Regions from separate parts of the Clostridium sp. AWRP genome, predicted to be linked through region 1. Evidence: riboswitches for the same ligand, from Rfam matches in the RefSeq annotation. Region 1 holds a riboswitch; each other region holds the start of a gene.
What was found. A riboswitch is a leader RNA that binds a small molecule or an ion and turns the genes downstream of it on or off. The one in region 1 is predicted to bind cobalamin.
Positions count from the first base shown of each region.

Region 2: it holds a riboswitch for cobalamin, as region 1 does, so the genes downstream of both, DMR38_RS02640 (ABC transporter substrate-binding protein) here and metE (5-methyltetrahydropteroyltriglutamate--homocysteine S-methyltransferase) in region 1, are expected to answer to the same signal.
Region 3: it holds a riboswitch for cobalamin, as region 1 does, so the genes downstream of both, hemA (glutamyl-tRNA reductase) here and metE (5-methyltetrahydropteroyltriglutamate--homocysteine S-methyltransferase) in region 1, are expected to answer to the same signal.

Region 1 covers NZ_CP029758.2:2,525,440-2,536,447, forward strand. The annotation lists gene DMR38_RS22305 (Ig-like domain-containing protein) at 1-2,522, opposite strand, end outside; gene DMR38_RS11615 (hypothetical protein) at 2,612-3,100, opposite strand; cobalamin riboswitch at 3,398-3,584, opposite strand; gene DMR38_RS11620 (hypothetical protein) at 3,734-4,213, opposite strand; cobalamin riboswitch at 4,344-4,527, opposite strand; cobalamin riboswitch at 4,668-4,849, shown strand; gene metE (5-methyltetrahydropteroyltriglutamate--homocysteine S-methyltransferase) at 4,884-7,256, shown strand; gene DMR38_RS11630 (IS256 family transposase) at 7,409-8,614, opposite strand; gene DMR38_RS22310 (Ig-like domain-containing protein) at 9,181-10,200, opposite strand.
Region 2 covers NZ_CP029758.2:580,725-591,732, reverse strand. The annotation lists gene DMR38_RS02680 (FAD-binding oxidoreductase) at 1-587, shown strand, start outside; gene DMR38_RS02675 (potassium channel family protein) at 610-1,401, opposite strand; gene DMR38_RS02670 (glycoside hydrolase family 130 protein) at 1,457-2,509, opposite strand; gene DMR38_RS02665 (DUF1861 family protein) at 2,518-3,444, opposite strand; gene DMR38_RS02660 (Ig-like domain-containing protein) at 3,754-5,274, opposite strand; gene ytaF (sporulation membrane protein YtaF) at 5,532-6,155, shown strand; gene DMR38_RS02650 (ABC transporter ATP-binding protein) at 6,178-6,975, opposite strand; gene DMR38_RS02645 (iron ABC transporter permease) at 6,975-8,024, opposite strand; gene DMR38_RS02640 (ABC transporter substrate-binding protein) at 8,050-9,000, opposite strand; cobalamin riboswitch at 9,099-9,278, opposite strand; gene DMR38_RS02635 (YARHG domain-containing protein) at 9,373-10,155, opposite strand; gene DMR38_RS02630 (hypothetical protein) at 10,168-11,008, opposite strand, start outside.
Region 3 covers NZ_CP029758.2:406,285-417,292, forward strand. The annotation lists gene DMR38_RS01870 (response regulator transcription factor) at 1-2, opposite strand, end outside; gene DMR38_RS01875 (glycosyltransferase family 2 protein) at 226-1,176, shown strand; gene DMR38_RS01880 (GtrA family protein) at 1,258-1,656, shown strand; gene DMR38_RS01885 (glycosyltransferase family 39 protein) at 1,669-3,858, shown strand; cobalamin riboswitch at 4,174-4,353, shown strand; gene hemA (glutamyl-tRNA reductase) at 4,511-5,707, shown strand; gene hemL (glutamate-1-semialdehyde 2,1-aminomutase) at 5,736-7,010, shown strand; gene DMR38_RS01900 (lipid II flippase Amj family protein) at 7,305-8,108, opposite strand; gene DMR38_RS01905 (HAMP domain-containing sensor histidine kinase) at 8,263-9,165, opposite strand; gene DMR38_RS01910 (ABC transporter permease subunit) at 9,184-9,924, opposite strand; gene DMR38_RS01915 (ATP-binding cassette domain-containing protein) at 9,917-10,840, opposite strand; gene DMR38_RS01920 (response regulator transcription factor) at 10,927-11,008, opposite strand, start outside.

The sequences.
Region 1 (11,008 bases):
ATTGAAGCTTTTTTAACATCACTTAATTTATCATATGCATCTCTTGCGGCATCAACCTTTTCCTTATCAGCTGAAGTAATTTTATATACATCCGGCAGTGCTGCTATTGCATTGTTTACAGGGACTGTAGAATCTTTGACATCTGTACAATCAAAAATTGAGACTCTGCCTTCAGCTGCACGTACAAGCGAATCCAATCCCCTACATATTTGTGCAGATTCATAAGATGAATTATCAAAATCAGTAGTACCATTTTTCACATCAAACTTCTCAAGTACACCATCCAAAATAGTCTTGCCGTCTTTTATATACATCTTGTCAAAAATATTGGCATGTGCCATTCCAAGTGTCATATACACCTGGGCATTGGTCCAGGCATTATTTAAATCAATTTTGCCATCAAGATCTACACTGCCGCCCCAGAAAGATCCCTTATAAGTCTGGGCATTTGAAAACTGTGCAAATACATGATCCATAGCCTGCTTTACGTCATAGTACTTGTCTCCTGGTTTTGCATCTGGATTATAATAAGCTGCAATTGGTTGTAATTTCATAGTCCACATATCAGGAGTAGTATTTCCTATTACTGCTGACCCATCAGCACCTTTTGACCCAAGTGCACCCTTGGCCCATTCATGTATATATCCATCTAAATCATCTTTAGTAATGTGCTTTCCATCATTAGGAATAAGATCAATATAATTACGAGAAGTTAATGCATAAATTGCATACTGCGGCGTAAAATATTGATTTGATGCTTTCACATACTCCTTATTTGAAATTATGTCTATTAAATCATAAGCTTTTATATCTCTTGGATCATAGCCTATAGCAGTAATTGCCAGAACTAACTTCTCCCATTCCGTCATCTTTACATCCCGAGCAGTTACCCCTGCATCTTTCATTTTCTGCAAGCCTGTCTGTATACTCTTAAACCAGTCATCATAATATCCTGCTCTTATTCCCGTATAGCCAGAACGTGCCGATGAAAATATTCCCCAGTCCTCATCTGAAAAAGTAACAGTTCCTTCTTTTCCTGGAGCTGCAGATTTGTCTCCACCCCAGCTAAATTTAGGTACATCTCCTGTAATACCTAGTTTGGTGCCTAATTTGGTATAAAGAATATCTTCTGCCTTTTTTGCATCTTCAATCTGCTGCTTTTGTTCATCTTGTGTAGGTCCTGCTGCACCATTATCAAGGAGTTTAGCAGTTGACGACAGAACTTTACCAAGTACAAACTGATAATCCTCATTTGAATTATAATTTATCTTAACCTTACTGGTATCAATATCTATAGGCACGTCTCCAATAGTTGGTGCATTTAAAAATACATCTCCACTATAGGTTGCGCTAACATTATATTTGCTTATTAGCTCTTTATCTTCATCAGATCTTGGAACTATTTTAAAAGTTGCCGTTGTCTTAAGACTATCATCTGTATTATAAATAATTGGGGAAGTAGGAACAATATAAGTTTTATCATCAGCCGTTACCTGCACATCTACAGTCACTTTTGCTGCTGTTTTTTGTGTGTTTTCTGAATTTAAATATGGATATCCATTATTTGAAGAATCTATTTTCCAGGTTTTATCAAAATCAAAGTCTAGAGCTGTATATGTATCTTTATTTTTCATTTCTGCAGTTGTATAACCTTTGGGGTTACCATTATCAGAAGAAGATGGGGTATAACCTAATACATCTTTATCATATGCACAATTTTCTGCACTTGTGGTAACTCCAGTTTTACTATCATAATAGGTTGAACATAGGATTGGTTGGCATTTATCGCTATGTTCACCAGTATAATTTCCTGTAAATTTACCATAAAAATAGCAGTGATCTAATTGTTCACCACCCATTGAACAAATTCCTGCATATCTCACCATTTCCTCTGATGATTGATTATCAATAATTACATTACTGTAACAATCTTTTAAGTACCCAGCTGCAATACTACTTGTTTGTCCAATTGTATCCCTAGCAACTATTCCTGCTTCAAAAAAAACTTTAACCTTATTTGTAATTGTTCCTGTTGAAAAACAGCGAATAATTGTTCCACTTGCTTCATTAGCAATTAGTCCATAATTTTCAATTTTATCACCTTCAATAACTACGTTAGCATCAATCCTAGCATTCTCCACAATACCATCTTTATTAATAATATTGAATAAACCAGATTTGGGATCATTATAGTTACTTATAGTATGAAATTTTCCATTAAAAGTACCATTAAACGTATTTTGTGTTGTAAAAGATTTCAAAGGTAATTCAGATTTACCTACATCAATATCCTGAGTTAACAGAACATTTTTACCCGAATAGTCTATTCCCTTATCAATATCCCCCCTGAGTTTGTTTAAGTCTTTTACTGAACTTACCGTATAATTTCCATCTTTATCTTGAGTTAAAGAGGGCGTTGATGTTGTTGGTACGGTATCTGCCATAACCGTGTATGGTGCAAATGTCATTAATGTAAATATAAGCATCATAACAAAACTTGCCTTTTTCCATATCTTTTTCATTTCATTCTCCTTTCTAAATTCTAAGATTATGTAATATAAACTAATCTTAATATTATTAATTTTTAAGTTCTTGCTTGTATACCATCTCCTTAAAAAGATACGCTTAAAATTTTCGAAGACTTTTTGTATTCCTCAATTATAGGCTTAAAATATTTTTCCTCACCTTTTTTTCTACATTCTATTGCGTCTTCCAATTTATCAAAATATCCTAAATGTTTTTCTTTTCCTGCAAGAGTTAAACGTACTCTCCATTTACTTCTTTTTTTATCCCAATTAATACCTTTGTAACCACTAGAATTACTAGAAGAAATTTTACGTGTTAATTGGCCTATTTTTGTTCCTTTAAACCTATCTACATTAGTTGCTTTAACCTGAATAATTTTAGTATGTTCTATCATCAAACATCCACAACTTCTAGTTCCGCCATCTATTAAATGTCTTTCTCTAACTTTTACTTTGTTTCCACAGTCACATAAGCAGTTCCAAATAACACCCCTATCTTTATATTTTTTATTTGCAACAGACATAACTGTTAAACGTCCAAATTTCTTTCCTGTTAAATCTTTAAATCTGTTCATTTTCTCACCTCTTTTGATTTATGTATTTTGCCGCCCACTTCCTCCAGATTCCACGTCACCATGGACCCCCTTGTCTTAAACTATGCATTCCACGCTAGGGACTTTCACCCTTAAGATTGCGTCCATGCTAGGCGTACCATAATAAAAGAGACCTTCCTTCGAAAGTCCCTTTTATTACATAAATATTCTATATGACTAATAAACTAAAAAAGAACCACTAGAGTTCTCTCATGTCAATATAACCGTTTACTTTTAATCATAAACAAGCTTAAATATAGTAACATCTTCCCCTCCGAAAGAATTAACATAATATCAGGCAGGCTTCCTGGCTCAGATTCATCTTACTCCCCTGTCTTCCCAGATATAAAAATCCAGTGACATAATTAGGGTTTCATTCTCCATACAGTAACGGTGGGCTGCAGTGCTTTTTACACTTTTCCTTTTAACTATCCCATTTGACAGCACCTAATGCTAAATATTAAATTTTTATTATCTTTATGTTAAGATTAGTACATAATTTTTTAAAAGTCAACATAATCTTCTATAAGAAATTCTATTTTGCTCATATAATTTTTTATTAACAAAAATATCTATATGCTTATTTAAGCTGTAAAGATAACTACATATTTATTTTTAAATTATATTAACTCGTTTTTCCAAATTGTCAAATTTAAATTCTTGAGGTAAAAAATCACAGAATATCTTTTTGTCATTTAAAGTATCTCCGTCATAACCGCTGTTAAAGTATGCAAGTAAAGTATTTTCATCAATACAATGAATCCATTTCTTTAAGCTATCACTAAATTCAAAATCTTCTTCAAATATAGTATCGTCTTGATACATAATTATAATGTTATATAAATATATATCAAGTTTTAGAACTTCATTAATATTTTGAATATTTATTCCATCTTGTTCCACAATTTCTTTTTCTTTTAATGAATAAGTATTATAATAATTTTCAAGTTCTTTATAAAATCCCACTACTTTTTTGAGATACTTATAAAAATATACATTATTAATTTCTAATTTTATTTTATTACTTTTATTTAAATAAGAAATTAATCCTGGTTTATATTCAGAAAACTGCGTCTGGTAAAAATAACGATTCATAAAAAAATCCTCCCTTAAAAAAAATTCCTTTTAACAAAAGCGTTAAAAGGAAATATTATAAAAATGTTTGATTAGTTATAGAAAATCTAACAAAACTATCATCATAACACTCCCCCTATCACTCGTAGAGATATTTGTGTAAAATATAGGTAGGTCTTCTGACTCAAGATTCACCATTTTAGTACGCCTTCCCAATATTTAAGTGGCATAATATACTAAAACTCCTCTATTACAGCTACGGGATAGTCCAGGATTTTCACCTGATTCCCTTTTAATTAATCAAATTAGATTAAACCTATATTTGTCTTTATAGAACTTAATTATAATTTATACCTATTACAGTTTAATGTCAATAATATAATTGATCATTGACATTTATCGCCATATAATACTATAATTATTATTTAATAATATAATAATTCTTAAACAAGCTTGAAAGATCAATTGTATCTAATAGCTTTTTGAAATATAAGGTGCTTCTTTAAAAGGAAGTTAAAAGGGAATCAAGTTGGAATCTTGATCAGCACCCACTACTGTATTTCAGACGAAAATCTCAATAGCCACTACATTAAGCGGGAAGGGAGATCTGTAGGATGAAGATAAGTCAGGAAACCTGCCTTATATTTAAAATAATCAAATCTTTGGGAGTGAAGATTAAGGAGGAATAAAAATGATAAAATCAACAATTGTAGGTTACCCAAGACTTGGAGTGCACAGAGAACTAAAGTTTGCAGTAGAATCTTACTTAAAAAAAAAGATAGATTCAAATATGCTAAAGTTCACTGCAAAACAACTAAGGAAAGAATACTGGACAACCCAAAAAGAAGTGGGAATAGATATTATTCCATCTAATGACTTTTCATATTACGATAATATGTTAGATATGGCATTTCTGTTAAATATCATACCAAAACGTTATAAAGAGCTCAAACTTTCTAAATTAGACACATATTTTGCAATGGCAAGAGGTTATCAAAATGATAACCTGGATGTAAAAGCTTTGCCTATGAAAAAATGGTTTAATACTAATTATCATTATATAGTACCTGAAATAGATAATTATACTTATTTTTGCCTAAATGATACTAAACCTTTTGATTTATATAAGGAAGCTAAAGATGAGGAAATTGATACAAAGCCAGTTATAATAGGAATTTTTACATTTCTCAAGCTTTCATATTTAAAAACAAACAGAACATTTAAAGAATGCCTGGATGAGCTTACAAATGTATACACAGCTATATTAGATAAGTTCGAAAGACAGGATATAAGTTATATTGAAATTGATGAGCCTATTTTAGTAACAGATTTAACACAAGAAGATATATTTTTATTTAGAACTGCTTATGACAAAATTATAAATAGAAAATATAAATTTCAAATATTACTTCAAACTTATTTTGGCGATGTAAGAGATATTTATAAATACTTTAGTGATATGAAATTTAATGCAATAGGATTAGATTTAGTTGAAGGTGAGAAAAATATAGACCTAATTAAAAAATATGGATTTCCCAAAAATAAACTATTAATAGCTGGAATTATTAACGGAAAGAATGTATGGAAAAATGATTATAATAATAGCATCAAAATTATTGAAGAACTAAGTAAACATATTGATAAAGATAGAATTTATATAAGCACCTCTTGTTCTCTTCTTCATGTACCTTATACAGTTAAAGAAGAAAAATTAAATACAAGAAAACCAAAGTTAAAAAAATTTACGTGTTTCACTCAATACATAGAAAATTTTTCATTTGCAGAGGAAAAATTAAGTGAACTTACAGATTTGCAAGAACTACTTCAGTGTAATGAATATAAAATTAGCATCAAATACTTAAAAAATCAAGAAATTTTGAAAAAAAAGAGAAACCATCAATTATGCTATGACTTAGAAGTTAGAAAAAAAGTGAAAAATTTAAAAAAAGAAGATTTCATAAGGAAAGATCCTTTTGAAAAACGTAGAAAAATTCAAAAAGAATATTTAAAACTTCCCATTCTTCCAACAACAACAATAGGCTCATTTCCTCAGACTGACGAAATAAAAAAACTCAGGAAAAATTATGAAGACGGTAACATTTCAAAGCATCAATATAAAACCAGCATTAAAGAAAAAATTAAAGATACAATTCATTTTCAAGAGGAGGCAGGTTTAGATGTATTAGTACATGGTGAATATGAAAGAAATGATATGGTTGAATATTTTGGAAAACATCTTAAAGGTTTTTTATTTACTCAAAATGGTTGGGTACAATCTTATGGCACTAGAACTGTAAAACCTCCTATAATTTTTGGAGATGTAAAACGTACTGAATCAATAACAACAAATTGGATTAAATTTGCTCAAAAACAAACCAATAAACCAGTTAAAGGTACGCTTACTGGACCTATAACAATTTTAAATTGCTCCTTTCCAAGAGAAGATTTAGAATTAAAACAAATAGCTTATCAAATAGGACTTGCTATTAGAGATGAAGTATTAGATTTAGAACAAGAAGGAATAAAAATAATTCAAATTGATGAAGCTGCACTGAAAGAAAAACTGCCATTAAGAAAAATTGATTGGCATAAAAAATATTTAGATTGGGCAATTCCTGCTTTTAAGCTAACACATTCTAAGATAAAATCAAAAACTTCTATTCATACACACATGTGTTATAGTGAATTTGAAGATATATTTAAAGTACTAGAATCTATGGATTCAGATGTTATTTCTATAGAAACCGCCAAATCTAATTTTTCATTACTAAATTTATTAAAGAAAAGTAATTTTAAATTTGAAATAGGTCCTGGAATATATGATGTGCATTCCCCTAAACTACCAGACATAAAAGAGATAGAAACTCTCATAAAAGTAATACTTAGTACATTAGATATTAATAAACTTTGGATTAATCCAGATTGCAACCTGAAGACAAGCGGAATTACAGAAACAAACGCTAGTTTAATTAATATGGTTAATGCTGTTAAAAATATAAGAATTGAACTTGAAGCTGTAAAAAAAAGTGATACTATGGGAATTCTATTTTACTCATTAAAATGAGAGTGTTAGATTTTTTCTGTAAATTAGCTTTCTATGATATTTTAGAAAGACAGCTATGTAAAAAATTATTTCTGTCTTAATTTCAAATATATAATTTAAAAATGAGTATGTCAATAACGCCTAAGAAAAAAGGCGTTATTTTTATAAAAATTTTATTCGGGAAGTCTGCCATCATACATTATGGATAGTTCACCATAAACCTTACCCCAGTTTCTGAGGACTGACGTCCATTTCTTAGTTGCCTCAAATGTTGCAAGATAAAGTGCCTTTAGAAGTGCAGTATCACTTGGAAATACGCTTCTTTGACTGTTTAATCTGCGGTATGTGCTATTAAGGCTTTCTATGGCATTCGTTGTATATATTACTTTTCTGACTTCTGGTGAAAATTTGAATATAGGGGTTATAGCATCCCAATTTTTCAACCAGCTTCGCATAGATCCTGGATATTTATCATTCCACTTCTTAGTTACAATTTCCAGATTTTTATGAGCAGTTTCCTCAGATGGAGCCTGATATATACTCTTAAGATCCTTTGCAAAATCTTTCTTGTGTTTATAAGATACATATTTAAGTGTATTTCTTATCTGATGTACGATGCATCTTTGGTATTCTGTGTCCGGAAAGGACGCATTTATAGATTCTTTTATGCCAGAAAGACCATCTGCACAAAGTATGAGGATATCTTTAACTCCTCTGTTTTTAAGCTCATTTAAAACACCAAGCCAGTATTTGCTGCTCTCGTTCTCACCTATATTTATGGAAAGCACATCTTTTATTCCGGCATCATTTATTCCCATGATTATATAGGCCGCAAGTTTTTTTACTATACCATTATCTCTAACAGAAAAATGTACTGCATCTATGAAAACAATTGGATAAACTGTAGACAATGGACGCTGCTGCCACTGTTCAATCTCTGGTAATATGCGGTCTGTTATGTTAGATATCATACTTTCACTTGCTTCAAAACCATATATGTCTTCAATAATTTCAGATATTTGTCTTGTAGTCATACCTTTTGCATACATCGATATTATTTTGTCTTCTATGCTTGATATGTCCTTCTGGCGCTTTGCTACAGCCTGCGGCTGAAATGTACTGTTCCTATCTTGAGGTACATCAATCTCTACTTCACCATATTTACTTCGTACTTTCTTGCTTTTCTTACCATTCCTGTAGTTAGCTTCATCTGAGCGTCCATACTTTTCATAGCCAAGATGGTTGTCCATCTCACCTTCCAGCATCTCCTGAAGAGTTCCTCCCAGTAGATCTTTCAGTGCATCTTGAATGTCCTCTGCAGATTTGATATCATACTCACTTATAAGAGAAGTTATAATATTTCTCTTACCATCTGTCATTGGTTTTACCTTATAAACATCTTTTTTCCTTGCCATAAAAAAAGCCTCCTATAATTTTTATTTTATCATAGAAAGCTTTATGTTTTTATTTGATTTACAGACTTTTTATCACAGGCTCCATAAAATTTTTATTGACATTAACCTCTAATAGGAGAACGTACCTAGATTTGTGTAAACTAAATCTAGGTACGTTCTTTTAATGTATCAGATAAAGGTACTGGCTATATAATAAAAAGCTTCTACAGAATAACTAATTAATCCTATAGAAGCTTTTTTACTTTTTATTTATTTGACTGAACAGATATGTCTATAATATCTGAAAGGGGATTCATATTTTCAAGGCTGTCCCATACAAATGCCTTCAATTTATATATTTCCTCTTTTGGAAGCTTCATAATACCCGTCAAAATAGATGAATTTCCATTTTTTATTGTCTGCTTTCCGCATACATAGTTGATGAATTTACCACCCTCATCATATAGTGCTACTAATAGAGATGCATCTTGGTCTTTACCGGAATTATTTTCTGCCTTTACAGATACCTTTGCATCCTCACCTAATTTAAATTAACTATCCTCTGTAAGGTTAGTTATCTGTATTGGTTTTGGTGTGTTGGCTACTGTAACTATGCACTGTGCCTCTACATTTCTGTTGTCTTCGGATACTGCCGTTATTACTGCTGTTACCTTTCCGTTTCCATCCACTGTTGCTACTGTAGAATCACTGCTTGACCAATCTATTTTTGTATTAAATGCACCCTTTGGTGTTATAGCAGCTGTGAGATTCAGTGTATTTCCCTCAATCAAGTTAGCTTCCGTTTTATCTAAAGCTATAGATTCTACTTCTTTTATGCCCTGATCGTCATCTTTAAATGTTGTTATTGTATCTCCATCCTTTAGTTGTGTATCCTTTTGATTATAAGTACTGTTGTCACCATTTAAAATGTAACTCCAAAACTGCGTATCATCCTTTGACATTAAAGCTCCTGCTGCTAAAGAGGATTTATCAAAATCTTGTCCATGCTTTTTTAAACCTTCCATGATTGCAGTATTAATAGAGTTATTATTCAATACAATAATCTGTTCACTAAAGCTATTATACTTTTGTATACTTTTTAGGGTTACATTTACAAAATCATTTTGAGTTGAATCATAGCTAGGCAATAAATCATCATAATTTTTAGTATAAAAAAATAATAGATAATCTCCATCTTTTACACTTTGAACTTTAGGATAATTTTGAGGCGTTGTATAATTAACTTTATACATCCACCCACTTTGAGATCCGTAATTACCATCATCAGTACCATTTTTCTGTCCAGCTATGCTATCTACCATTCCGGTATCTTTAACTTCTACATCTAATCCTGTAGCTTTCAATACATCTTCAGCAGTGGCATTTTCTTTTACTTTAATTTGCTGTGGACTGAAAAGATTTTCATTATACATTCCTACTACTGCTACATTAACATTTATATCATTACTATTTTCATCTGCAAAAACACTTCCTACATTTATCCCTATCATACTCACTATCATCATAAAGGTTATTAATATGGAGATATATTTTTCTCTGATGTTTTTCATATTACACCTCTCTTATTTTTAAATTAAATCAGTAACAAATGTAAAATACCAGGTTAAAAAACTCTACTTAACCTGGTATCCATCTAAAACTTTTAATTAATCAATAAAGAAACTTACTCTTATTTTATAGAAGCAACTGTCTTAATATCCAGAACATTAGCTGCATTATTAACATCAGTTTGAATAGCTTCCAATTTTTCTAATTGAGTTTAATTATTATAAGTTATATTTGTTTTATTTGCATGATTTGTCATTTTCGATATATATGTTGGTTTACTGTTCCAATTATGATATCAATATTTAAGTGTTCCATCTGGAAGATATCTTGCTAGTCCCAAATCACATCCACATACTGCTGAAAATTTTCAACGAATTTACAGCACCATCAGGCAGATTAAATAAAGGTATCAGATAAAGGTACTGGCTATATAATAAAATAAATACTGCCACAGGCCGCTGTTAAAATAAGATGGGACAGCTGCAACTCTCAATGCTAATACTGCGTCACATATAAAGTTGTAAACAATTTTTTCTTAAAACTTTATCTTATCTCACCCCCATAATTAATAATTTAATATTGTTTATCTTTAGGATTTACTCTAAATATCACCTCCTCAAAAGGGTAAAATTGCAATATATCTGTCTATTTTTTATCCGATGGCTACCAGCCGTAATACCCCCATCTCCTTATAAAGTGAGAGATAACATCTGCTACGCCCCTGGATAACGATTTCTAAGTTTCAGATGGAGAAAAAACTCCACCTGAAACCAAGGACTCTGTTTATAGTGTCTAATATAACAAAAGAGA
Region 2 (11,008 bases), 1.9 Mb from region 1:
ACCACCTTGGAACCAAATGGCCTGCAACCAAAGGCTCCGTGGATTTAATGCTCATGCTGGACGCTAAAACTGAAGATGAACTTTATGATACTAGTGAACAAATCGTAGGAATATGTGAAGAACATAATGCAGTAGACAGCATTATAGCTGAAACTTCAAAGGATCAGAAGGAAATTTTAGCTATAAGGAGCAATGCCTACACTCCTTTTAAAGACCATGTAGCTGATGGACTTGACATGGCAGTTCCACCATCCGCAGTACCTGATTTTTTTGACGATATATCGGCTTTATCTGAAAAATACCACACTGAAATTCCAGCAGTTGGCCATATAGGCGATGGGAATATTCATAATTTCATACTAAGTGACAATGGTAAATTGCCTTCTTACTATGAAGAATTTAAACAGGAAATGTACAAAATTGCATTAAAATACGGTGGAACAATAACTGCAGAACATGGAACTGGAAAAACTAGAAAAGAATATATGCCTCTTCAATTTACCAAAAGAGAAATTCAAATTATGGAAGGCATTAAGAAAGCATTTGATCCTAATGAAATTTTAAATCCAGGTACTATAGTGGATTAAAAATAGGGGGACAGTATTCCCCCTATTTATTTTTCAAGCCTATCAATGTTTTGCAAATGTTGTTTACATCTTCATTGGACAAGCTATCAAAGTGATCTAACTCTTCCTTAATAGTATCCAAGACCTTGTATTTAAAATTTTTACGTACTTTTTTAGCCTTTCTATCTATAAAGTATGCAGAAATGGTACTTGTAAGTGTTCCTATAAATCCTATACCCGTAAGCATTAAAATAGATGCTATTATCCTTCCTGCTATAGTGGATGGAGAAATATCACCATATCCCACTGTAGTTGTGGTTACAAAACTCAGCCAAATTGAGTCTCCAAGTGTCCTGCCTTCTGCAAAATGCATTCCAACTCCTCCCATAAGTATAGTAACTATAGTGAGTTGAAGTATATAATTAAACTTATTAGTTTTTATAAATTCATTTAAACATTTTTCAAACTTAAAGAAGAATGCCAGAGCCCGTAAAGATCTTAAAAAGTTTACTAATTTTAAAGTTTTAAATAATTTTGTACTTTCAACTATCCTTAAACTTTGAAATATCATATTAAAGGGTATTATGGCAATTAAGTCTATAATATTTTTCTTTATGAAAATCTTTTTATTTTCTGAAATTATAAGCCGTGTGAAATAATCCACTACAAAAATCATCCATATTATATTATCTATTTTGCGAGCTGTATCCATGCCTCTAGCTGTAAGATTTCCTGCATCTTCAAATATGAGTATAATTATAATACTTAAAGACAATATTCCTATAAAAACATTGTAAATTAATTTTAAGCTTTTTTTAGAAATTTTATGAATCATAACTTTCCTCCAGATAAGTTTCACCCAGATAAGTTTTTCTTCTGTAAAAATATTTTTAATCTAGTGTATTCAAAATGTCCTTTATTTTTACCACCGCAAGTCCAATGGAATTATCACATATTCCATAATATATATATAATTCATCTTCCTGCAAAACAGCACCACAAGGGAAGATAACATCTGAAAAGAACCCCGATTTTTCATAATTTTCTTCAGGTTTAAGAATGGGCTCTTTGCTTCGTCCAATAACTTTCTCCGGGCAATTTATATCAAGTAAAAGTGCTCCCATAGAATAGTGCTCCATATCATCTACCCCATGGTACAATTCAAGCCATCCTTCATCTGTTTTTATTGGAGGTACCCCTGCCCCTATTTTGGCAGAATCCCAAGAGTTTTCTCTAGTACATGCCAATATTTTGTGATTTCCCCAGTTGATCAAGTTATCCGATTCAGATATCCATATTACAGGATTTCCGGTACTCTTTGATACCGGCCTATTTAATGCAAAATACTTTTCACCTATTTTTTCAGGAAAAATCACTGCGTCTTTATTTTCAGTATTAAAAATATTACCTAATTTTTTATAACTTTTAAAATCATTGGTTACAGCTAACTCCACTACTATACCATACTTGGATACTGCACTATAAGTCATATAATAATTATGGTCTATTTTAGTTATTCTTGGATCTTCAATTCCAAAGCTTTCATATTTATTTTCCGGGAAAATAAAAGGAACATCGTCTATTTTAAAATTTACACCATCGCAGCTTCTTGCAATTCTTATATGTGACATAGAAGTAAGATAGTCAAAATCAACATTGCTGTCTACTTTTTTTATAACTCTTGAATCACTAAAATCATAGTCTGCATCTTTTTTATTTATAGTTAGCAATTTAAGTTTATTATTTTCATCTAAAAGGGGTATTCTCATATAATCTTCCGTTTCCTGCTTAACTCTTTCAGCTATTCTCAGAGCTAAAACTACTTCTCCATTACACTCTGCTGCTCCTGGATTAAGCACCCCTATAACCTGAAAGTCTTTACTGGAAGGAGTTATATCGCTGCAGGTTATAATTGGATTATTTTTATATCTTCTTATATCCATTTTCCCTCCTATAAATTATCGAAGTATAATTCTGGATTTTTATTCATATAATCATAAAATGGATTATCTATTTCAAGTGTCTGTGCTTCAATATCACTTATTCCTGCATATAAAATAGCTTTCTCACCTTTAAATGTGAGTCCTCCACTAAAAACTACATCATAAAGTGTTTCATTTTTACTAGGTCCCGGTAAAAAATCATTTCTGCTTGCAATTATCTGTACATCTTTATATGCCATAGAATTTATATCAAGTACAAAAGTCATGGAGTAATAGTGCTTCATTCCCTTCTCGTCTACTTTTGCTATATGCCCTAAAAGCCCTATATTATTTTGATCAATAGGATATATGCTGTTGATTCCTCCCCATTCATCATTATTAAAAAAGTCATTTAAAATAGGGGCGTCTTCAATAACTCCCATACTCAAATCGTTTAATCTTTTAATCTTTGCAAATCCTATCTTTCCTCTTCCACCTTTAGCTCCTTGAGGGCGAGTTAATACACCTATGGTACCATCCTTTAACTCAGTTATGCGTAGATCCTTCATTCCTTCAGGTCCTACAAAAAAAAGCTTAAGATGAAAAATGTCCTTGCCTTTATATATCATAGTTCTCCATATAAGATTATTAGGATCATTTATATCATTAAAAACTTCAACTCCACCTACTACCATCTCATTACCTATCTTTGTGAAAAATGGATCTTCCAAGTTCATAATAGGTGATTCTATTATATGACACCATGCATCTTCATACTTTTCAAAAAAAAGAACCATGGAATCGTTGCTTCTCTTTGATTCAACTCTGCCAGCTATTACTATTCTACCATTACTTAAAAATGGAGCTGTTATATTATAGACATCCTTGTTAAATATTCCTATGAATTTAACTCTCCTGGCTATCTTTTTTGCTTTTTTGTTATCATACTCCTTCAATAATTTGTCACAAGTAACAAGCATATTTTCACCTTCTTAGTTTTAATTAACCTAATTATATTATAATTCTTATTTTTTCAATTTTCTATATTTTTGCCAAAATAAAACCAGAAAGCATAATTTTACTTTCTGGCTTTATTTTAAAGTAATTAATTTACAATGCATGATGCACAATTCACAATTTAAGGATGATTTTCTGTTGTCACAGAAAATCTAAAAATTTAACGTTAATACCACTTAGTTTTTAGATTTTTCATAGCATTAGCGAAGAAAAATCTACCGAAATTGTGCATTGTGAACTGTGAATTATTAATTATTAAACTTGCTTCCCATATCATTTATATATTGGACAAAAGTTTGTCCTATATCATCCAGAGACCAAAGACCTGTAGCTTTATAGCCATATTTACTATATGCAGCATAATCTTCATAATTTATGCTGTAAGTTTGTATTATAGGATACAATGGCTTGTCCAATCCATATGCTTTATAATCTGCAGCCATTTGATCCAAACATCTATTTACAGACCACTGCATTTCTCCCCAATAACACTGAGGTGCTGAAAAGTCACAGTATTTGTTAAAAACGGAATAAGCTATATCCTGGTGATAACTGGCTATTGGAAAAGATGTATACCCAATTATTGCGTTAGGACACTGGCTTCTTATAAGCTCACATATTTCCTCTGTCTGCTCGGTTTTATTTTCTACAGCATTTTCTGCATCAAAAACATAGTAATCGCTGTTATTTAACGCATCTATTATTAAATTACCCTCACCTTGAACATCATCAAAATGATTGTAACCCCATGTTCCTACTTTAAATCCTGCCTCTTTGAAATATCCAACATACTTTAAAAAATCATCTCTAAAATTGGTGCCACCACCTGAAGGTTTGGAACCCTCATTGTATTTAATACACACATTGTTTATACCCATAGATTTTAATTTTGCTATTAAATTATCTATGCCTCCATAAGCATCCACTTGATTTTGAAGTTCCCATATCCACATAGAAGTAGAAGCTATACTATCAACATTTTTAGTGGAAGGGTTTATAGTTAAAGACAGATCAACCTCTTTACTGTACCCTTTTACCTGTCCTTCATAAACATACTTTCCCGGTGAAGCTAAAGTATTTACTTTCTTATTCCACTCAACTACTACCTGCTTTTTTTCTCCATCAGACATAACTGCAGTCACCTCATCCGGCAGCTTATAACTATCACCTTGATTTATGGACACACTGATATCATCTATATTCTCTATTTTTGCCCCAGTTTTAAAATTCATGGCAAGAGCAGTTTTTAAAACCTTGTTATATCTACCCATTAAATTATTACTTACTTTTAATATATAATAACTTTCAGGATCATAAGCTGAAACTGTAGATATAGTCATATAACTATCGTAATTGCTTAAAGATATATTTATAGGCACTTCTGCATTAGTTTTTTTGTTTATAATTTTTACATTTTCTTTAGCTGAAGACAAATCTATAGGTTGGTTAAAGTGAATTATCCAGCTTTTATCCACAGGGACGTTGTCCACATTATCCGCATTTGCTGGCAAAAGGTTACCACTACTTTCACTTACTGGAGAACTAGAATTACTTTCTGATATGTACTTAGATTCCCCTTGTGATGCTAAAATTTGGGATGTATCTTGTAATGTTTGGATTTTTGAATTGTCTTGATTCGATACTACTTGAGTTTGAGGTTGGGTTGTATTAGTAGAAACATCACTCGCTAATACAACATTACACGGATTTAGCTGATACATTGCAACAATTGATGCAAACATTAAAAGATTCTTTAAATTTTTAATCAATTTTTTCTCTCCTTTCACATAAGCAAAAAATATTTTCTATTTTTTGCAAATTTCTATTGACTTTTAATACACCAGTATACTACCATATTATCTCCTCAAAATCAACAATAGGTGGACGATGTACATTATTCCACTTGTTACATATTATCTTTATAAATACATAATTAGATACATATTCAAAGCAAAAGTAAATAGTGGTAGCATTGTATCTTATTATGAATATACTATAGGAGTAACCATACTATAGGAGGAACATAATGCACTTATTACCTTCATTTTTATTTGCCTTATCCGCAAATATAGACAGTTTCACTGTAGGGATATCCTATGGTATTAAAAAAATGAAAATTAGTCCATTAAGCACTATTCTAATAGCCCTAATTGCTACTGCAGGAACATTTCTATCTATGGTTCTAGGTAAATTTCTAATTAAGTTTATGTCTGAAAATATAGCCAATGTTATTGGCAGCGGTTTTTTGATATTATTGGGCATATGGTTTATAATTGACGCTGTTATAAAAGAGCACTGTAACGAAAACAAAAAACTGTGTAATGCTGAAAATAATATTTTACCCTATAAAAATCTTTTGGAAAATCCAGAAATAGCAGACGTTGACAATTCAGGCTATATAGATGTTAAAGAATCTATATTTCTAGCCTTCGCCCTCACAATAAATAATGTTGGAGTAGGTATAGGCGCAAGTATAACCGGTATCAACATATTACTTGCAACTATATTTACCTTCATTCTCAGTACAACAGGACTAGTTTCAGGATGCGTTATAGGAAGCAGCTGTTTGTCCAAATTTTTCGGAAAATATGCTCCTTTTGTATCTGGCATCAGTATTATAATTTTAGGTATCTATGAACTACTCATTTAAATTTTCATTTTGTGTATTGGGGTCAGTCCCTTTCCTGGCCTACTGGTATTATATAGGGCTTCCCCGTCACTGGATTTTTTATCATGCATACATTTATTTTATACACCTTTTTTATATTTTCCTCTGTAAGTACTTCAAGGGGAGTGCCCTGCATTACAACTCTTCCGCTATTTACAAGTATTACATGATCACTATACTGTGCTGCAAAATTTAAATCATGAAGTACCATTATAACTGTTATATTTTTGCTGAGTGATTTAACATTATCCAAAATTTCAATCTGATGGTATATGTCAAGATTAGATATGGGTTCATCCAGCAGTATAATATCCGTATCTTGCGTAAGTGCCCTTGCTATTAAAACTCTCTGCTTTTCTCCACCACTGAGCTGATTTATATATTTGTCATGAAATTTCCAGGTATTAGTCATTTCCATAGCATGTTTGGCAATAACATAGTCATTTTCTGATTCACTTTGAAGTTTCGAAAAATAAGGAGCTCTTCCCATTAAAACTATATCTTGTACGGAAAAATCCATATCCAAATCACTGTTTTGGGGAACTACCGCAAGTTTTCTTGCCAGTGCCTTATTTTTCAAATCAAGTATATCCTTATCTTTTATAAAAACCGTGCTCTTATAAGGCTTTAAAGTTTTAGCAATATTTTTGAGTAAAGTAGTTTTACCGGAACCATTAGGCCCTATAATCGAATAAAATTTATTTTTTTTAAAATCTATGTTTATATCATGAAGTATATCAACTTCATCAAAACTGTAATTTAAATTTTTAACTTCAACTGCACACAAATTTGAATTATTCATTATATCACTCTCTTTTTAGATTTTATTAAAAGATAAATAAAATATGGAGACCCAAATAAAGCAGTTACAGCGCCCACAGGTATTTCAGAAGGAGCAGCTATAGTTCTCGCCACCGTGTCACAAATAATCATAAACACAGCTCCAATTATCAATGAGAAAGGCAAGAGCACCCTATGATCAGGTCCAAATACCATACGCACTGCATGGGGAATTATCAGTCCTACAAATCCTATTACACCACTTATAGACACACAGGCTGCAACAATTATTGAAGAAACAGCAAGTACTATTTTTTTTACATTTTCAACTTCTATGCCTAAACTTTTAGCAGTATCATCCCCTGTAAGCATTATATTTAGATCTCTTGAAAATAAAAGTATTATAATTATACCCAGGAATATGAAAGGTATCAACATCAATATTTGATTATAAGTTGCTGCAGAAACACTTCCCATTGTCCAAAAAACAATTTTTTCAACCTGCTGCCTGTTAAATACCATTATTATAGATATTATTGAAGATAAAAGGAAACTCACAGAAACACCTGCCAGAAGCAGTGTAGTTGGTGGTATCTTGTTTTTTACCCTGGCTATGTTATAAACCAAAACAGTAGTTGCAATAGACCCTACAAAAGCCATCATAGTAATAGCTGTAGACCCTAAAAGCAAAGTATCTAGCTGCAGCATAAATCCAATTGCAGCTCCAAGAGCAGCCCCTGAAGATACTCCAAGTACGTAAGGATCTGCCATTGGATTTTTAAATATTGCCTGAAAGGATGCACCTACTACTGATAATCCCATTCCAACTAATGCTGAAGTTATTATCCTTGGTAAACGTATCTGTAATATTATGAGAATGTGATTTTGTGATATTCCTATTGTAGAAACTAAACTTCCCACAATAGGTACTTTACTTAGTATCACATATAGTGTTTCCTTGAAGGATATGTCTGCAGAGCCAAGCATAGCTGATATTACTGCCGAAAAAAATAATATTACTATGCAAATGCAAAAAAACAACTTAAAATGCTTTTTCCGGGAAAATTTCATAAGCACATTCCTCTCTTATATATACTTAAAATGCTTCAGGATGAATTATCTTTGCCAGAGCTTCTAACCCATCTGCAAGTCTAGGTCCCTGTCTGCTTATAATATCTTCATCAATTTCGAAAAGTTTATTTTTCTTTACAGCATCCAAATCTTTATAACCCTTTGTAGCCTTAATTCCATTTTTACTATTAAATTTATTGGAACATATAAGTATATCAGGATTTTTTTCAACAAGTTTTTCAAGACTGTAATTCCAACCTGTAACATCAGAAGCAGCATTTTTGCCTCCTGCCATTTCAATCATCTTGCCTATAAAAGTATCTTTTCCTGCAGTAAAATCACCACTTGTACCATAACTTACCACATAATATACTGTAGGGGTACCCTTTCCTTTTATCTTTTCTTGTACAATTTTAACCTTTGCTTTCATATTTGAAACTATACTATATGCCTTTTTATTAGCGTTCACTATTTTTCCTATATTTTCTATATTATTATAAGTATTTTCAAAGCTTTCATTTTTTGAAATAGTTAAAACCTTTATATTAAGCTGCTGCAGCTTTTTTAAAATGTCCGGTTTAGTTAAATTAGAAGCTATTACCACATCAGGTTTAAGTTCAACAATTTTTTCAACACTTGGGTCAGTTATAGTACCAACAGATGGTATTTTAGAAGCTTGTGTAGGGTACGTGCAAAAATCAGTTCTACCTACCAAAACATTTTGTTTGTTTAATGCATAGATTGTTTCTGTAACATTAGGAGATAAGGATACCACCTTCTTAGGCTCACTTTGAATTGTAATTTCCGTATTAGTTGAATCTTTTAATTTTAAAGGATAAGTGGTATTTTTAATAGATTCACTTTTACTGCTGCTGTCTGTATTAGAATTGCTTGTATTAGATGCTCCACATCCCGCCAAAAACACCGTAATCGTAATCATAATTAGTAAAATAAATTTTTTGTTACTCTTAAACATTAGTTACTCCCTCCAATTAATTTAACAAACTAAAAAAACTATTACCCATAGATAACAGTTTTTAAGTAAATTATTTTACTTTAAAGCCTATCCACGTAAGCCATCCGTAAATTTTAGGCAGGTCTCCTGGCTCTGATTCATTGCATATTTACGCCTTCCCTGTTCCCAAGTGGCAAATTTATAAATATACTCCTCATTACAGTGGCGGGACCGCATAAGCTCTTCACTTATTTCCCTTTTAAACTTAAAAATCAAGTACCTAAAATTTAATATTAAATTATAGAATAAGTATATCATTTCTCCTATTTTATATCAAATTCTACTTTTTATACCCCGATCATTTTTAGAGAAATAGCCAATCAGTATGCTAGCCTATTTCTTATAATAATCTGCATCATATCCAGGTGATACATATTTTCCACGACCTTCTGCTGTTAATATGACTTTTACATTATGCCTCTCAAGTGCAGAAAGTTCCTTGCCATCATTGGTATACTTAGGATTAGGCTTATACCAGGACTTACTTGCAAAATAACTCTTATATGGTTCTGTAGGAAATGTGTAACCATGCCTTGCAAATATTTCATTTCTAGCAAGTGCCATCTGTTTTTTACTCATACCTTTGAGATCAATACTAGTAAGTGCCCTTGTATTACTGTAAGGTATCACATATTCTCCTGAATTGTTATCTGAACCATTTTCATAATTGTTATTTGAATCGGAAGAAACATTCTGTTTGGATTCCACATTTGAAACATTTTTGCTGGGGCCTTTACTTATAAGTGAGGATATCATCTTAAAGGAAACAACAAATACAATTATAGTTAAGATAGTTATACCTATCATTTTAAAATTCAACGGCCGTTTATCCTTAAGTGGAGTATCACCTAACTCCCGGGTAAATTCCTCTTTATCTTTTCTATCTGTCCTCTTTTGTTCATGAGATGAACTAAAATCAAAAGTATCGCTGTGCTTTAAGCTATCTTCATGCTTTTTATTTTCTTTTTTATAGTCACTATTTTCTTTCCCATAATATTTTGTATTATCATTTTTATCCTCTTCTCCTTCATGTCCCTTTTCCTGTTTTGCACCGCAGTATACACAAAACTTATCATTTTCATTAATCTCCGTACCACATTCTCTACATTTAGCCATCTACTTTCACCTCTAATCTTTATTTAAAAATAACTTCTTGAAAAAATACACTAGATTATGTTTATGTTCAACTTGTTCATTTTCTTTCATACATATAGGGATTTCTTTAATTTCTTCATTTTGAGAAGCTGGGCACAAAATATTATCATACATATCAATCGTAAATCTTTCTCTAGAACAATCATTATCTGCGTTAATAAAAAATTCATTTAAAGCTCTTTCATTTTCTATATTATCCATAACAAAATCTATAAAAACATGATGTTTTTCATCAATTCCTTCAAGATAGAAATTATTATCTGCCATATCAAAAACATATCCTGCTTTTACATCTTGAGTAAGCCTTTTTATGCTTCCTTCAAGGAGAAATTCAATATTTATAAACTCCTTTATCTCAGGCTGTTTCACATAAGTTGTAAAGCCAACTTTTCTCCTTACTGCAAAAGGAAGTGCCCTATACAAGTATTTTAGTATTCCTTTTATAACTTTATCCATATTTTTATTATAAGGAACCACAATATATAGCTTTTTATTAAAAGCAGCTGCATCAAAACAAGCTTTTACCATATTTATAAATGTATTTTTATCTATGGAAGCAGCTAAAAACAAGTCTTCTATAGAGTTAAAAACATCATAAGTTCTATCAATTTTTATTTCTCTCAAACTTTCTATAGAAGTTCCCTTCTCCATATCATAATTTTCTACAAACCCTGAAGCATATATTATTTTTTCAGGATTTTCTATGTATAACTTTCTTTCGCTCTCAGGTATTACGCAGCAGTGAGTAAAATACCTATTCCTTTTTAATGTATAGTCCTTCCCTGCAAAAACTGACTGTCCTATTATAATTTCA
Region 3 (11,008 bases), 2.1 Mb from region 1:
ATAATAAAAATTCCCTCCTTATATTTAATTATTATACTATAAATTATTGATTTTAAATTTAATTTACGTTTATTATTATTCTTTTAAGTTTCTTTTAAGGTTGAAACCTCAAAATAATAACTAAGCTAGATCGATAAAGTTTCTAATATTATGCACTTGAAAGAAAATAGGCTAGTGTACTGACTAGTTATTTCTTTGAAAATGCTTTAAATTGAGGTGAATAGCATGAATGAAAATCTAATGTATTCTATAGTAGTACCACTGTATAATGAGGAACTAGTAATAGATGAAAGTTATAGAAGACTTAAAAAAGTTATGGACTCTACTTTAGAGAGTTATGAAATTATATTTATAAATGATGGAAGTATCGATAAGACCAGGGAAAAGACAGAAAAGATATGTAATGAGGATAAGAACATAAGACTTATCAATTTTTCGAGAAATTTTGGCCATCAATGTGCTATAACTGCAGGAATGGAAAACTCCATAGGGCAGGCTGTAGTTGTAATAGATGCAGATCTTCAAGATCCTCCAGAAGTTATTTTAGATATGATTAAGAAGTGGAAGGAAGGCTATGATGTTGTCTACGGAAAAAGGGCTAAGAGGGAAGGAGAATCATTTTTCAAGAGATTCACAGCAAGGTCATTTTATAGATTATTAAAGAGTATGACTAGCATTGATATTCCTGTAGACACTGGAGATTTTAGACTTATAGATAGGAAAGTATGCAATGCATTAAATTCGCTGCCGGAAAAAAACAGATATGTGAGGGGACTTGTAAGTTGGGTTGGATACAAACAGACTTTTGTAGAATTTGTAAGGCATGAAAGGTTTGCAGGGGATAGTAAATATCCACTTAAAAAAATGTTGAAATTGGCCTTTGATGGTATAACTTCATTTTCTTATAAGCCGCTTATGCTTGCTGGATATTTGGGAGGACTATCACTTTTTATTGGATTTGTTTCAATCATAGTTGAGTTTATAAAATGTATATTACAGAAAATAAGTATAGTAAATTTTGGGCTCATAATATCAATTGATTTGATAATGTTTGGGATAATATTAAGTTGCATGGGTATAATAGGCCAGTACATCGGAAGAATTTTTGACGAAAGTAAGGGAAGACCTAATTATGTTATTGAAAATATAGTAAATAAGGCATTTGAAAGAAAATAACAAGTCAAAGATGTGGCGGATATTTCTTTTAAAATGCTTAATAGAAAGGAGTAGATAAATGTGGATCAATTAATTAAAACTATGAATTTTATTTTCAATGGTAAACTAAAACTACTAAGTCGTTTTTCTGCCACTGGTGTAATAAATACAATAATAGATTTTGCTGTATTTACTATTTGCCAAAGTGTATTTGGATTGCATTATACAATAAGCCAGGTTATAGGATATAGTTTTGGAGTTGTAAATAGCTTCATATTCAACAAAAAGTGGACTTTTGAATACAAAAGTTCTGGAAAAAAGGTGATTCGAGAGTTATCTCAATTTGCAATAGTAAATCTCATTTCACTTATTGCAACACTCGTGTTTATGAGACTCTTAATAAATGATTTTAATTTAAACGTCTATTTATCAAAAATAGTTGTAACACTCATAGCTCAGGTAATAAATTTTTTATTATATAAAATATGGGTATTTAATTAGGGAGGAAAACTTATGAAAAGATTAAAATTTACAAAAGAAAGATTTGCACTATGTATAATTCTGGCCATATCTGCAATATTAAATTTTGCGAATTTAACTATAGAAGGATACGGAAATGGATATTATGCTGCAGGTGTAAAGAGTATGCTTATGAATTTTAAAAATTTCTTTTTCGTATCATTTGACCCCGCTGGATTTGTATCTATTGACAAGCCGCCTTTAGGTTTCTGGATACAAACTATATCAGCGAAAATATTTGGATTTAGCGGATGGAGTATATTATTTCCCGAGGCTCTTGCCGGAGTAATTTCAGTTGGAATCTTATATTATATAGTAAAAAGATCTTTTGGGGAGATAGCAGGACTTATATCAGCTCTATGTCTTGCAATAACACCAGTTTTTGTATCAACCAGCAGGAATAATACTATAGACAATCTATTAATTGTGACATTACTTTTTGCCTGCCTATTTTTATCCAAAGCTGCTGAAAAAGGCAAGCTTAAATATCTAATAATAAGTTTGGTTCTTGTAGGATTAGGGTTTAATATAAAAATGCTTCAGGCGTATATGATAGCTCCTGCTCTATATATAACTTATTTGATTTCTTCAGCTGTACCTGTAAAACAAAGAATAAAACACTTGATTATAAGTACACTTATTCTTGGAGTAATATCTTTATCATGGGCAATAGCAGTTGACTTGATTCCATCACAAAACAGACCTTTTGTAGGAAGCAGCACAAATAACACTGTTACTGAACTTATATTTGGACATAATGGACTGGAGAGACTTAGCAGTACTAATGGTGGTATGGGTAGAGGAGCATCAGGAAAGGGAAGAAATCCTCAATCTAAAGAATTTAGAAGTGGTTTCAGCAAAAATCAAGCAAATTCACAAAGTGGAAACAGTAATGTTCCTGGTGCAATGATACCTCTACAAAATTCGGAAAATTCTTCCAAAGGTCCACAAGGAGGTCCGGGAGGTCAGAATACACAAGGCAATTCCCAAAATCAAGGTGGTGGACCTGGCGGATCAAATGGACTTTCAGGAAGCTTTGGAGGACAGACAACAGCAGGTGTTACTAGATTATTTTCTAAAAATGTTTTGTCAGACCAGATAGTTTGGTTTTTACCTTTAGCTATATTTGGACTTGCTGCAGCTGTAATAGTAGAAAAGCTTAAATTTCCATTTGATAATAAGAAAAAATTAGGGGTAACATTATGGGCATTATGGCTGATACCTGAATTCATATATTTCAGCTGTACTAAAGGATTGTTTCATCCATATTATTTAAGTATGATGGCCCCTCCAATTGCAGCTTTATGTGGAATAGGACTTACTTCAATGTGGAAGCTATATAAGGAAGGCAGTATAAAATCATGGATAATGCCTGTAGCATTTATTGTAGAAGGATTGGTACATCTTTTGATGTTATCTTATTTTACTACTATATCCACTATTATAAAATCTATAATTATAGCAGCTATCATATTGTGTTTTGCATCTTCTGCACTGCTTATAATATACAGATTAGTCAAGAAAGGAAATTTGGAACAAGGTAATAATGAAGGGTTTGCTAAAATATTTGGAGCACTTGCACTTGTAGGAATTTTAGTAACACCTGCTATCGGCTCTGCTGCTGCTATAACTCACAGCTTGAGTTCTTTGCCTGCTGCAGGATTGGAGCTTTTATCAAATGGAAAATCGAACAATTTCATGATGATGGATGGACAGAATAGCAGTAGGAATTCAAAGCTTATAAAATTCCTTGAAAGTCATACTTCAAATGAAAAATATGCTCTTGTAGTTTCAAGTTCTGCTTCTGCTGAAGATATAATAATTGAAAGCGGCAAAAGCGTAATGGCTCTTGGAGGTTTCTCAGGATCTGACAAGATACTTTCTCTTGATCAATTTAAACAAATGGTTAAAAAAGGTGAGGTGAGATATGTACTTACAGGAGGTATGGGAGGAAGAGATTCTCAGGATATAATGAATTGGATTCAGAAAAATGGCAAAGCTGTTTCAACTACTGAATGGAAAGATACTACTAATTCTCAAGCTCAAAAAAGTGAAAGTTCTACTAATAATACTGCTAATAGTGAAATAGATAGTAACTCAACAAGAAACAGCAACTTACATTTTCAAGGAATGGGCCGCATGGACAATGAAACACTGTATGATTTAAAAGGCACTGTAAAATAGAGGTAGAGTTTCTAAACAAAAAAATAAACTTATACTCCGGATATTTTTAATAATTAAAAATTAAGAGTTAAGAATTAATAGTTATGGATGATTTTCTTCCGTTAGTACTTCAGAAAATATGAAACATAGCATCACTTATCCAAAGATTCAATAAGTTTCAAATTTAAAATTTTTCGCAGCGTAGAGGAGAAAAATTCACCTTTACTATTCATTCTTAATTATCAATTCTTAACTTAAAAATATGATTGTGTATAAGTTGATTCTTTTTATGATAATGTTATAATTAAAATGAAAATTAATGTTGTAAAATAAAATTTAATAAATAATAGTATAGGTTTAATTATATTTAATTAAAAGGGAATCAGGTAAAAATCCTGAACTATCTTGTAGCTGTATTAGGTGAATTTAAGTAGGACAAGCCACTTGTAAATAGGGAAGGCGTACTTAGATGATGAAGCTTAAGTCAGAAGACCTGCCTATATAATAGGCCATTAACTCTACAAGTGATAGGGGGCATTGTAATAAATAAAGCATTTATTACTTATGTTTTATGTGTGAATACCTTTTAACACTTAGTTAAAAGGTTTTTTAGGTATATAGTAAAGTTATATTTTAATTATAATAATATAGTTGTAATATTGGAGTTGATAAAATGATACAACTTATAGGGGTAAAAAGTGAATGTGATATTGAAATAAGGCAAAGGTTCTCTATTGTATCGTCAAAATTAGAAAATAAGTTAAAGAATGTTTATAAAATTACGGGAAACGTTTTAATTTTGAGTACTTGTAACAGAACAGAAATATATGTGGATTCTAATACACAAGGGGAAGAAATAATAAATGCTGTATTTAATGCTTTAGGTTGGAGTATAGAACTTACTACATATACCTTCTATGCAAAGAATAAAGATGCTATTAAGCATTTAATGGAAGTAAGTTGTGGTTTCCATTCTAAAATTTTGGGAGAAGATCAAATTTTAGGACAAATTAAGACTGCATATAATATGGCATTAAAAGCTAAGACTATAAAAGGACAGCTTCAGAGGCTATTTCAGAATGCAATAACTTGTGGTAAGAAGTTTAAGAATGACTGTGAAATGTATAAAATACCTGTATCTGTACCATCAATAGCTGTTAAAGAGGCAGAAAAGAGCAAAGTAAAAAGGTATATGGTAATTGGGTTTGGAGAAATAGGAAAGCTTGTACTCAAATATTTAGCTGGTTTGAATACTGAAATTGTATATATCGTAGTGCGTGATTTGAATAAAGTTAAAGACTTATATGAAAATTGTAATTGGATTAAGTTTATAACTTTTAAAGAAAGAAAAGCTTATTATAGCAATGTGGATTGTATTATAAGCTGTACTTCTGCACCTCATGCTGTAGTCTACAAAGAAGAACTTCCTAAAAAGAAATTTCTCATATTTGATCTTGCAGTACCTAAAGATGTAGATGCAGATGTATTAACTCTTCCGGATGTAAAAGTATATGACATAGATAATATAAGTAGCATTGATGAAAATAATAAGATTATGCGAAAAGAAAAGATGGAAAAGTACAGGTATATCATCAAGGAATATATAGATGAATTCATAAAATGGCAGTCCTTAGATGAGCTTTCACCGGAAATACAGAAGATGAAAAATTTCGGAAGTGAAATATGTGAAAAGAGAATAGAGACTTTTAAAAATAAAAGGTATACAAAGGATAATGAAGTACTCGTACAAACTATGATACAGAGTACAGCCAAAGTTTATATAAACAGGGCTATAGATGTATTAAAAGAAGCAAAACTTCAAGGAAAAGAAGATGAATATTTAAAGCTTATAAATAAAATATTCTGTTAATGATGAAGAAATGGAGATGTAAAACTTAATGAGAAATGATGATATATTTAATGAATCTAAATTATACATGCCAGGAGGAGTAAATAGTCCTGTTAGAGCATTTAAAGATGTGCCATTGAATCCACCTGTTATAAAGAGGGGAAAAGGAGCTTATATCTATGATGAAGATGATAATAAATACATAGATTTTGTATGTTCCTGGGGCCCTATGATTTTGGGACACTGTGATGATGATGTGGTAAAGGCTATAAAGGACACGAGTGAAAATGCTATATCTTTTGGTGCTACTACAGAGCTTGAATTGGAGCTCGCAAAATATGTATGTACTACTTTGGATAATGTAGAAATGCTTAGAATGGTAAATTCAGGAACAGAAGCAACTATGAGTGCAGTAAAGCTTGCTAGGGGATGTACTGGAAAAAATAAGATAATAAAATTTGCAGGCTGTTATCACGGCCATTTTGATGATTTTTTAGTAGAAGCAGGTTCTGGAGTCATGACAGAAGGAATTCCGGGAAGTGCTGGAGTTCCTGAAGACAGTGTAAAAAATACTCTAATAGCTAAATATAATGATCTTTCTAGTGTGGAGAAAATTTTTGAGAAACATGGCAAAGATATTGCAGCAATTATAGTGGAACCAGTAGCAGGAAATATGGGGGTAATTCCTGGAGATGCCAGTTTCTTAAAGGGGCTTCGCAGTATTTGTGATAAAAATGGAAGCTTGCTTATTTTTGATGAAGTAATGAGTGGATTTAGAGTGGCCTATAAAGGTGCTCAGAGCATTTATGGAATAAAACCAGATATAACTACTTTTGCAAAAATTATAGGAGGAGGTCTTCCTTGTGGTGCCTACGGCGGTAGAAAAGAAATTATGGAGAAACTTTCACCAATGGGACCTGTTTATCAGGCAGGAACGATGTCCGGAAATCCTCTTGTAATGGCTGCAGGAATTGCAACTTTAAAGAAATTACATGACAATCCTGATTACTATGAACATCTTGAAAAATTAGGTGCAAAATTGGAACAGGGAATAAAAGATGTAGCAAAAAAGAAGGACATAAATGTTGTAGTAAATAGGTGCGGAGCAATGTTTGCTATATTCTTTACTAAAGATTCAGAAGTTAGAAATTATGAAGATGCTAAAAAATGTGATACTGCTCTTTTTGCGAAGTATTTTCAACATATGATAAGCAAAGGCATTTATATTGCTCCTTCTCAATTTGAAGCTGTATTTTTAAATGTAAAGCATACTGAAGGGAATATTGATAAATTCTTAGAGGCATTTAGTACGTTTGAAGCCTAAAGTGTAGATTACTAAACAAAAAATAAATTTATGCTCCGAATATTTTTACAAACACAAACACGTTAAATATTTTAATAAGCCTAAGTAAAAAATTCTAAAAAAGCTAAGAACTTTTGAAAACTCGTACCTCAGACAATTCAAAAGTTCTAAGTTTTTACGAATTTTTTCCTAAGGCTTATGTACAAAATATTTAAAAGAGCATCATTATTGTAAAAATATGCCTGCGTATAAGTTGATTTTTAAGTTAGAAACTAAACCTTACAGTTTAAAAATTAAAACAAATTTTCAAATCAACTAAATTAATCTTGCTATAAGTACTATCAGATGTGAAGCAGGCACTAATATTAATTGTGCTAATATACTTCCGATAATCAATCCACCCACAATAAAAATTATGCAGCGGTTAAATTCCAATTCTGTACGTTCTCCTCTTATCACATCATCTGTCATCATAGATAAATATGGATCAATAAATATAAACATGAATATTGTTGAAATACTGTTAATTACAGATGCTAAAGTGCTGCAAGTGGTTCTTAAACTAGGATCTAAGCATCCAGCATATAATGATGATAAAATACTTATACTAGATATAGAAAATGCAATAATGTTTAATAAAATTATCTTTTTAGGAGTTTTTCTAAAGTTCCTTAATTCAGATAAATTTTCTTTTTTGGGAATTGAAATACTATTTTTAAACTGCTCAATTCCTGATTTTGAAAATGCATGAATCATCAATTTAGGTAAAGATCTATAAATACTAAATGATATAACCAATTTGCTAAATATTTTTATAAAAGTTGGCATTAAAATTGCACCAACTATTGTGGCTAAAGTAATAGAAAAAACTATCCATCTAAAAATATACAGTAAGTTACTAGAATGACCTGTATTTATGCCATTTTCAATAGTTTTTGCTAACAATGGAGCTTGAATAGTATTAGCTGTTCTTTGTATAAGTACAAAAATATTAAATACAGCAAAAGATACTGCAATTCTACCAGTTTTTATTCCCACAGTTCTAGTAGAATATGCTAATGTTCCTATAACATAAATAATAAAAGTTAGGATAAAAACTAAATATACTTGTATTGTCATTTTTCTTACCACCTTAGGGCTTTTATTAGTTTATTTCATAAATTTGTATATGCAAATTATATCACAATTTTAATTTTGATAGGAACTTATAAAATGAAAATAGTACATACATATATAAAGGTGGATAGTCACCAGACCTTGCATTTGTATAAAATTAAGAAATTTTCCACTTTATAATGATACTTAGTTTGTTGTCTTTTAAATTAGCAGTAATGCTGTGTCCCATCTGTTCAACCAAAGCTTTTGTTATGGCAAGACCTAATCCAGTGTTTTTACCTGTTCTCGTACGATCTCCTGTAAAAAATCGTTCAAATAGGTGATCTATATCGTCTGGTTTTAAGTTATCGGCATTATTCGCAAATGTAGTTACAATGTAATTTCCATCTTTTTTTAGAGATACGGAAATAAACTTATTACCGTGTTTTAAAGCATTTTGAATGAGATTTGAAAATACACGTCTTATTGCATTTTCATCTCCTATAATTTCAGATACACTTTCATCAATTTCAATTAAAGGTTCAATTTCTTTATTTGTAAAATCGTTGTAAAAAGATGCTATTAGTTCGCAGAGTATATTTGAAAGTGAGATAGACTCTAATTCAAAAGCATATTCATTAGCTTCAAGCCTTGATAGGTCAAAAAAACCTGATATAAGCATTTTTAAAGATTTTGCACGATTTAGTATGATGTCCATATATTCATTTTTTTCATCTTTTGATAGGTCATCACTTTTTATAAGTTGAATATATCCTATAATGGAGGTAAGGGGAGTACGCAGGTCATGGGAAATGTTTGCTATAGCCTGCCTGAGTTCCATATCCATATGTTTGTACTTTACTTCTGTCTGCTGTTTTTTATCTATATTTTTGTTTATTTCTATGGCTAAATTTTGAAGACTGCGGTTTTGAAAGGACAATGTCACTTTTTGGTTTGTATCTATGTCGTTTATTTTCTTCAAGTTGACAGTTATATGTTTGATTTCACTTCTTGTAAGAAAAAGCAGGGTGATACTTATACCTGCCAAAATTCCTAATAAAATTATAATAAACAAGTACATATATATCACCCTTTCAAGTTATTTGATTTCCATTTTTCTAAATATTATAATACCTATTATAGTAAAAATAATAGTATATGCAAATCCCAGTCCTGCAGAAGGGAGCATTTGCAGCAAAGTTAAGTTTGGATTTTTTATTGGAGTTAGCGCATTTATGTTAGTAGTAATTAAAATGTTGTAAATTCCATAAAATTTATTGGATACAAGTGCACAAAGCAATTTTATAAAATTGCCCATTAAAGCAAATATAGCTGCATAAGTATAGGCATATGCATATTGATTTTTTAATATAAAGCTGAGGAATACACCAAAACTAATTGCAGCTATATAAAGTGGTATGGCGCATAAAATCCTTAATGATAAGTTTATTAAAAATGCAGGACTTAAATTTCCGGGTTTAAGAAATAAAAAGGTGCTTCCTACAAAAAAAATTAATACTAATAAGCAGGTTATAAAAGATAAAATTATAGGAATAATTACTTTTGAAATATATAGTTTTTCTCTTGATAAGCCTGAAACCATTACATTTCTTAAGGTTTTATCCTTTAATTCTTCTGTGACATCAATATACATCATAACTAGAAAAACTACTGCAGGAAGGCAGCTCATAGCCATATCCAGAGATTCAAAAACTGTGACTTTAGGACCTGTAAATAGTGCATTTGCGCTCACTGATAGTAAAACTAGGACTAATAGAGTAACTTTATAAGAAAGTCTATTTAAACCTTTGTAAAGTTCAGCTTTTATATAATTAAGCATTGATGTCACCTCCAATTAAATCCATGAAGTAATTTTCTAGATTTCCACATGTCTTACTTATGGAATATACTTTAATACCATTTTTTATAAAAGCTTCACTTATCATTTCAGGCTTATCTAGGTATTTAAAAATCTTAATTTCGTTCTCAGGAAGCACTTGATAGGAAGTGCAGTTTAAATTCTTTTCAAGTATAAGAGAAGCATGAGCTGCATCGTCTACTTTTACCGACAAATATTCTCTGCACTTTTCCTCTAAATCCTTTGCAGAAATCTGTTCTATGAGTTTCCCATTATCTATAAAGCCATAAGTAGTAGCAAGCTGAGAAAGTTCTCCCAAAATGTGGCTTGAAATTAATATAGTTGTATTTTTTTCTCTGTTTAATTTTTTTAATATATCTCTAAACATTACTATTCCAACAGGATCAAGACCATTTATAGGTTCATCTAAAATTAAAAAATCTGGACTTGCAATTAAAGCTAGGGCCAGGCCAAGACGCTGCTTCATGCCAAGAGAATAATGTTTGAATTTTTTATTACCTGTATCTGAAAGACCCACTATATTAAGCACTTTATCCACACAGTCTTTTTCAGGAATTCCTTTTTGAATTCTATAGTATTCAAGATTTTTTTTGCCTGAGAGGTAAGGAAAAAAGCTGGGTGTTTCTATTATGCAGCCTGTTCTCATTCGCTCTTTGTTTAATTCGTCTTTGCTGGTTCTTGAAAATAATTCTATTTCACCGTTATCTTTCAAAGAAAGACCTGTTATTATTCTCATAAGGGTTGTCTTGCCAGCGCCATTTTTGCCGACAAGACCGTATATGTCACCTTTACTTATTTTAATATTTACATTATCAAGTGCCTTGTGATTTTTGTATTTTTTAGTAAGATTTTTTGTATGAAGCACTAAATTATTCATGATATCAACCTCCGTTTTCTTGTTGATTTTATATTAGAACAAAATCAGCAAGATACATTAAAGAAAAACTTAAGAAATCATTAAGTTTAATCTTTCATCTTAAAACCTATTCCCCAAACAGTATGTATGTATTCTGTGTCCGGGTCAATTTTAGCTATTTTGGAGCGA